2 regions of the Acidovorax sp. KKS102 genome follow, and region 1 is predicted to be linked to the other one. Evidence: predicted binding sites of a transcription regulator. Region 1 holds the regulator's gene; the other holds the start of a gene.
The links. Region 1 encodes FNR, which switches genes on or off when oxygen is low (the NO sensors DNR and NnrR bind a similar motif). Its sites were predicted from a motif close to TTGATNNNNATCAA; they were not measured.
Positions count from the first base shown of each region.

Region 2: the regulator FNR is predicted to act here: its motif matches at 1,249-1,262, upstream of C380_RS00390 (cation-translocating P-type ATPase).

Region 1 covers NC_018708.1:3,394,246-3,397,836, reverse strand. The annotation lists gene ccoG (cytochrome c oxidase accessory protein CcoG) at 1-1,129, shown strand, start outside; gene C380_RS15560 (FixH family protein) at 1,194-1,472, shown strand; gene C380_RS15555 (hypothetical protein) at 1,528-1,824, shown strand; gene fnr (fumarate/nitrate reduction transcriptional regulator Fnr) at 1,925-2,647, opposite strand; gene hemN (oxygen-independent coproporphyrinogen III oxidase) at 2,837-3,591, shown strand, end outside.
Region 2 covers NC_018708.1:83,765-87,355, forward strand. The annotation lists gene C380_RS00375 (class I SAM-dependent DNA methyltransferase) at 1-226, opposite strand, end outside; gene cueR (Cu(I)-responsive transcriptional regulator) at 350-868, opposite strand; gene C380_RS00385 (heavy-metal-associated domain-containing protein) at 931-1,137, opposite strand; gene C380_RS00390 (cation-translocating P-type ATPase) at 1,304-3,565, shown strand.

The DNA.
Region 1 (3,591 bases):
GGCGTTGTCGCTGTTCCTGTTCACTGCAGTGGCCGGGCGTCTGTGGTGTGGCTTTGCGTGCCCGCAGACGGTGTACACCGAAATGTTCATGTGGATCGAGCACAAGATCGAAGGCGATCGCAGTGCCCGGCTCCGCCTGGACAACGGCCCCTGGACGTTCGAGAAGATCCGCAAGAAGTTTTTCAAGCAAGTGGTGTGGATCGCGGTGGCCCTGTGGACCGGGTTTACTTTTGTGGGGTACTTCGTCCCCATTCGAGAGCTGGGCAGCGAGCTGCTGGCGTTCCAGGGCAGCTGGCAGATTTTCTGGGTGCTGTTCTACGGTTTTGCCACCTATGGCAATGCGGGCTTCATGCGCGAGCAGGTCTGCAAGTACATGTGCCCTTATGCGCGCTTTCAAAGCGCGATGTTTGATAAAGATACGCTGATCGTTACCTACGACCCTGAACGTGGCGAGCAGCGTGGTCCGCGCAAGAAGAACATCGACTACAAAGCCCAGGGGCTGGGCGATTGCATTGACTGCTCGCTGTGTGTGCAGGTCTGTCCCGTGGGCATCGACATCCGCAAGGGCTTGCAGTACGAATGCATCGGCTGTGGCCTGTGTGTGGACGCCTGCAACACCGTGATGGACAAGATGCAGTACCCGCGTGGGCTCATCCGTTATTCGACCCAGAACGGCGTGGCCAAGCACTGGACGCAGTCGCAGATGTTGCGCCGCGTGCTGCGCCCCCGCGTGCTGATCTACAGCGCCGTGCTGGTCACCCTGTGCGTGGCCATGTTGGCCAGCCTGGTGGTGCGCACGCCGCTGAAGGTGGATGTGGTGCGGGACCGCGCTGCGCTCTCGCGCATCGTGGCAGGTGGCAAGCTGGAGAACATTTACCGGCTGCAGATCATGAATGCCACCGAGGGCGAGCAGCGTTATCGCATCAGTGCGCGGGGCCTGGAGGGGCTCGAAGTGGCTTCCGAGGCTGAAGTGGACATTGGCGCGGCAGAGTCTCGCTGGGTGGCCGTGCGGTTGCAGATTCCTTATGGTTCCGCCACGCCCGGATCGCACGCCGTTCAGTTTGATGTGCAGGCCGTAGGAGCAGCGGCCCATGTCACGGAGAAATCCGTGTTCCTTGTACCGCGCTGAGCGGTATTCCGGTGGGGCCCTTCAGGGCCGCACTTTGACCGATATTGTTGAGGAGTAAAGCACCATGTCTTCAAACCCTGCCATTGCAACCCCGGCGGCAACCGTACCCTGGTGGAAGTTTGGCCATGTGTGGCTGGTGATTGCCGGGCCTCTGATCGTGATCGTGGCGGGCTTTGTGACGCTGTGGCTGGCGATTTCGCGGCCCGACCCCGTGGTGGCGGAGGACTACTACCGCCAAGGCATCGAAATCAACAAGACACTGGTGGCGCCGGAAAAGAGTCTGGCGCCGGCCCTCAAGGCCCGCAACCATGCGGCCACCCCTGTGCAAGACCAACCACGCTGAAACCCCAGGGTCGCACACGCTGGCGACCCCGGCAGCACCAGGAGACAGAACCTATATGTGGACGCAACGCCTGATGTGGATTGCATGGCCCGCCTTTTTGATGGCGGGTGTGCTGGAGATGCTGGTTTTTGCCATGGTGGACCCCCAGGACCTGCACTGGTTCGGGCAGCCTCTGGCGCTGTCGAGGCAGGGGGTGTACACCCTCGCATTTTTTGTGTTCTGGGCCATCACCATGGCCACCAGCGCATTGACCACGCTACTGTCCATGTCCCCGTTTGAGGTCAACCGCTGTCCCGTGCCCGACGGGGAGCGCCCTGACGATTGCCGCAAGACATCGTCGTCTTGCTCCTGAGCCTTTTTCGCCGTTCATGCGGGCATGCGCTGCATGCCGTTTTAAAAGGGACCGGCGGACTTTGGTACGGCCCCGACTCTCAGCCGACGAGGGGCCGTAATCAGTGGCAGGTCTGCTGGCTGTTCACAATGCGTCGCAGGGCATCGGTGTCGAGGATGCGCACATGGCGCTGTTTGACTTCCACGATGCCTTCTTCCACAAACTTGGAGAAGGTGCGGCTCACTGTTTCAAGTTTGAGGCCCAGGTAGCTTCCGATCTCTTCGCGCGTCATGCGCAGCACCAGTTCTGATTGCGAGAAACCCCGTGCATGCAGGCGCTGCACCAGGTTGAGCAAGAAGGCCGCCAGGCGCTCCTCGGCACGCATGCTGCCCAGCAGCAGCATCACACCATGTTCGCGCACGATCTCGCGGCTCATGATCTTGTGCACGTGGTGCTGCAGGGCCGTGACTTCGCGGGAGAGTTCTTCTATGCGGTCGAAAGGCATGACGCAGACCTCGGCATCCTCAAGGGCCACCGCGTCACAGGTATGGTGGTCGTTCACGATGCCGTCCAGCCCGATGATCTCGCCCGCCATCTGGAAGCCCGTGACTTGATCGCGCCCGTCTTCGGTGGCTACACAGGTCTTGAAAAAACCGGTGCGGATGGCGTACAGGGACGTGAAGGACTCGCCATTGCGAAACAGCGTGCCGCCGCGCTTGACCTTGCGGCGGACAGCAACGACCTCGTCAATGCGCTGCAGTTGCTCTTCGTTCAAGCCCACGGGCATGCACAGCTCGCGGAGGTTGCAGTTGGAGCAGGCGACTTTGATGGTGAGCGGGTTCATAGACACATGGGCTTGGGTTAGCGGTCAAGCATATCGCGCTTGCCGTACACGAACCTGAATACAGAGCGCGGGCAAGCGGCTGACCTTCATCAAATTGTCGCCGTATCGCTTGCGGGTTCACTTGATGCAGGTCAAGGACATGTCCCGGAGCCTACGGCACAGTCAAGGTGTACGCAAGGAAATTTCCCCATGACTGCTGTTTCGCCAGACCTTCTGCGCCGCTTTGACGTGCCAGGGCCCCGCTATACATCCTATCCAACTGCCGACCGTTTCGTGGAGGCGTTTGGTCAGGAAGACTATGTGCTGGCGCTGCAACAGCGCCGCTCGGGCACGCTGGCCAAGGCCATGCCGCTGTCCCTGTACGTGCACATCCCGTTTTGCGAATCCTTGTGCTACTACTGTGCCTGCAACAAGATCATCACCAAGCACCATGACCGCGCCGAGGTCTACTTGCGCTACCTGAGCCGCGAGATCGACCTGCACACCGCGCACTGTGGCGTAGGACAGGTGGTGAGTCAACTGCACCTGGGCGGTGGCACGCCCACCTTCCTATCCGATGATGGATTGCGGGAGCTGATGGCCATGCTCAAGCGCAGCTTCACGCTGGCGCCTGGGGGGGAATACTCGATCGAGGTGGATCCTCGCACCGTCAATGCAGAGCGTCTTGCACTGTTGGCTGAGCTGGGTTTTAACCGGCTGAGTTTTGGCGTGCAGGACTTTGATGCCGAAGTGCAGAAGGCTGTGCACCGCATCCAGCCTGCCGAGCAGGTGTTTGCGCTGGTCGAATCTGCGCGTTCGTTGGGCTTTGACTCGGTGAATGTGGATCTGATCTACGGCCTGCCGCGCCAGACGCCCGAGTCTTTTGACCGCACGCTGGCCCAGGTGGCGCAACTGCGGCCTGACCGCATCGCGCTGTATGCCTACGCGCACCTGCCAGAGCGTTT
Region 2 (3,591 bases), 1.9 Mb from region 1:
TGTCGTGCGGGCGCTCTTGCGCATCCACGCCTGCGGGGATGAGGCGCACAGGCTGGGTTTTGAGGCGCAGGGCCTTGTTGTCTTCGCGGGTCTGGTCGCTGTCGAGGGCGCGCAGAAAGAGCAGGTAGGTGATCTGCTCGATGACTTCGATGGGGTTGGCGATGCCGCCGGACCAGAAGGCGTTCCAGACTTGATCGACTTTGTTGCGCAGGTCACCGGTGAGCATGGGGGCAGTCTGTAAGGGGCTGTAGGAAAGCCTGCAAGTCTGCCACGCGGAGCCGCCGGGGGCCCGGCGGGCGCAGTTTGGGGCCTTTTTGGCACCAAGCGATAGTGGAATATGCGCGAGCAGCTATTGATTTGGTAGCGTTTTGCGCAAGGCCCGGGGGGCGTGTTGTTCTGCCTGCCCGGAGGCCAGGTCGTCCAGGATGGGGCAGTCGGGCCGGTCGTTGCCTTTGCAGCAGGAGACCAGCGTTTGCAGGCTGCGCTGCATGGCCTGCATCTGGGCGATGCGTTCGCTCAGGTCGTCGATGTGCTGCTGGGCGATGCGCTTGACCTGGCTGCTGGCGCGGCTGCGGTCGTGCCACAGGCCCAGCAGCTCGGCGATTTCTTCCATCGAAAAGCCCAGGTCGCGGCTGCGGCGGATGAAGTGCAGGGCGTGCACGTCGGCCTCGGTGTACTGGCGGTAGCCGCTGTCGGTGCGCGCCACACCGCTGATGAGGCCCAGCGATTCGTAGTGCCGCACCATGCGCGCCGAGATGCCGGCGCGCCGGGCGGCGACGCCGATGGGCACGGGCCAGGCGATGGCGCGGGGCGCTGCGGCCTTGGTGCGCGCGGTCGGCGCGGTATTGGCGGACTGGGGCGTTGTCATGGTGTGGCCCTCGTTGGGGTGTGTGGTGGCGCGGCGCTCAGAGGCAGAAGACTCTCAGCCTCTCAAGCCGCGACGGTGTAGCCTTCTTCGGCAATGGCGGCGGCCAGGGCTTCGCGGGGGGCGGTGCTGTCCACGTCCACCTTGCCGCTGGCGCGGTCGATGCGCACCTGGGCGTTGGGGTCTACCTGCTGCACGGCCTGGGTGACGGCGCGTTCGCAGTGGCCGCAGGTCATGCCCTGTACTTGGAAGGTTGTGGTGTTGGTTGCCATGGTGTGTCCTTGTTGGTTTGGAAATGTGGCCGTGGATGCGACCGAAGCGAATGTTGAAGCTTGACATCGTGGCAGAGTCAAACGCTGCGCAAGACACTCATGATGTGAGGGTTGATCAAGATCAATGCTTGACCTTGCCATCACGTCAAGGATCAGCATCCCCGCTATGAACACCATTACCACCCCCCCCAACACCGCGCCCGGGTCTGTGCACTCGCTGGACCTGGGCATTTCTGGCATGACCTGCGCGAGCTGCGTGGGCCGTGTGGAGCGCGCGCTGCGCAAGGTGCCGGGCGTGCAGGAGGCCTCGGTCAACCTGGCGACCGAGTCTGCGCGCATTGCCTTTGTGACGCAGGTGGGCGCTGACGCCGCTGCGATGGAGGCGGTGCTGCGCCGCGCGGTGCGCAATGCGGGCTACGAGCCGCGTGCGGCGGGGCAAGAGGATGTGGCCGAAGACCTGTCCCCTTGGGCCGGCTTCATGCCCGTGGGCATTGGCCTGCTGTTGTCAGCGCCGCTGGTGCTGCCGATGATCGGCGACCTGTTTGGCCAGCATTGGATGCTGCCCGCCTGGGTGCAGTTTGTGCTGGCCACGCCGGTGCAGTTCATCCTGGGGGCGCGGTTTTACAAGGCGGGCTGGCACGCCGCCAAGGCGCTGAGCGGCAACATGGACTTGCTGGTGGCGCTGGGCACCAGCGCGGGTTGGGGCCTGTCGATGTGGCTGTGGCTCACGGCACCCACGGACCACCCGGGGCATGTGCCGCACCTGTACTTCGAGGCGTCGGCTGTGGTGGTCACGCTGGTGCTGCTGGGCAAGTGGCTGGAGGCGCGCGCCAAGCGCCAGACCACGGCCGCGATCCGCGCGCTGCATGCGCTGCGGCCGGATGTGGTGCATTTGCTCACCAAATCTGGCGAGGTGGATGTGCCGGTGGCTGAAGTGCTGGTGGGCGACCAGCTGGTGGTGCGGCCGGGGGAGCGCATCCCCGTGGATGGCACGGTGCACGAGGGCCACACGCAGGTGGATGAATCCATGCTGACGGGCGAGCCCCTGCCGGTGGCGCGCGATGTGGGCGCGGCGCTCACAGGTGGCTCGATCAATGGTGATGGCCGCATCGTGATGGCGGTGACGGCCGTGGGCGCCGAGACGGTGCTGGCCCAGATCATCCGGCTGGTGGAAGACGCCCAGGCCGCCAAGGCGCCCATCCAGCGGCTGGTGGATCAGGTGTCGGCCATTTTTGTGCCGGTGGTGCTGGTGGTGGCGCTGGTGACCCTGGCGGGCTGGCTGGCCATGGGCGCGGGGCTGGAGGCGGCGCTGATCCACGCCGTGGCCGTGATGGTGATTGCCTGCCCCTGTGCGCTGGGGCTGGCCACGCCCGCGGCCATCATGGCGGGCACGGGCGTGGCGGCCAAACACGGCATCCTGATCAAGGACGTGCAGGCGCTGGAGCTGGCGCACAAGGTGGACACGGTGGCCTTTGACAAGACCGGCACGCTGACCGTGGGCCGGCCCCGGCTCACGGCGTTTGAGGTGGTGCCCGGCCTGGATGACAGCGCGGTGATGGCGGCGGTGGCCGCTGTGCAAAGTGGCAGCGAACACCCGCTGGCGCGCGCAGTGGTCGCGGCTGCGGGCGAGCGGCAGATTAACGTGGCCACGGCGCAGGACGTGCGCGCCGTGCCCGGGCGCGGCACCGAGGGCGAGGTGGATGGCCAGAGCTACCTGGTGGGCAGCCTGCGCTGGATGCAGGAGCTGGGGGTGGCACTGGGCCCGTTGTCCGACCGCGCGGAGGCGTTGCAGCGCGAAGGCGCCACGGTGTCCGCCGTGGCCCAACGGGTCACGGAAGGGTTGGCGTTGAGGGCGCTGATGGCCTTTGGCGACGAGCCCAAGCCCGGTGCGCGCGAGGCGCTGGCCGCGCTCAAGGCGCGCGGCATTCGCACCGTGATGGTGTCGGGCGACAACCGGGGCGCGGCCGAGGCCATGGCCCGGCGCCTGGGGCTGGACCCGGCCGCAGGCGAGGTGATGGCCGAGGTGCTGCCGGGCGACAAGGCGGCCAAGGTGGCTGCGTTGCAACAGGGCACTGATGGCAAGCACCATCATGTGGCGATGGTGGGCGACGGCGTTAACGATGCCCCCGCGCTGGCGGCGGCCGATGTGGGCATGGCCATGGGCAACGGGACTGATGTGGCCATGCACGCAGCGGGCATTACGCTGATGCGCGGCGACCCGATGCTGGTGGCGGCGGCACTGGATATTTCGCACCGCACGGTGATGAAGATCCGCCAGAACCTGTTCTGGGCGTTTGCATACAACGTGGCGGGCATTCCGCTGGCGGCGCTGGGTTACCTGAACCCGGTGGTGGCGGGCGCGGCCATGGCGCTGAGTTCGGTCAGCGTGATGGCGAATGCTCTTCTACTCAAGCGGTGGCGCATGTGATAAATACGTACAGCACGGTCATCGAT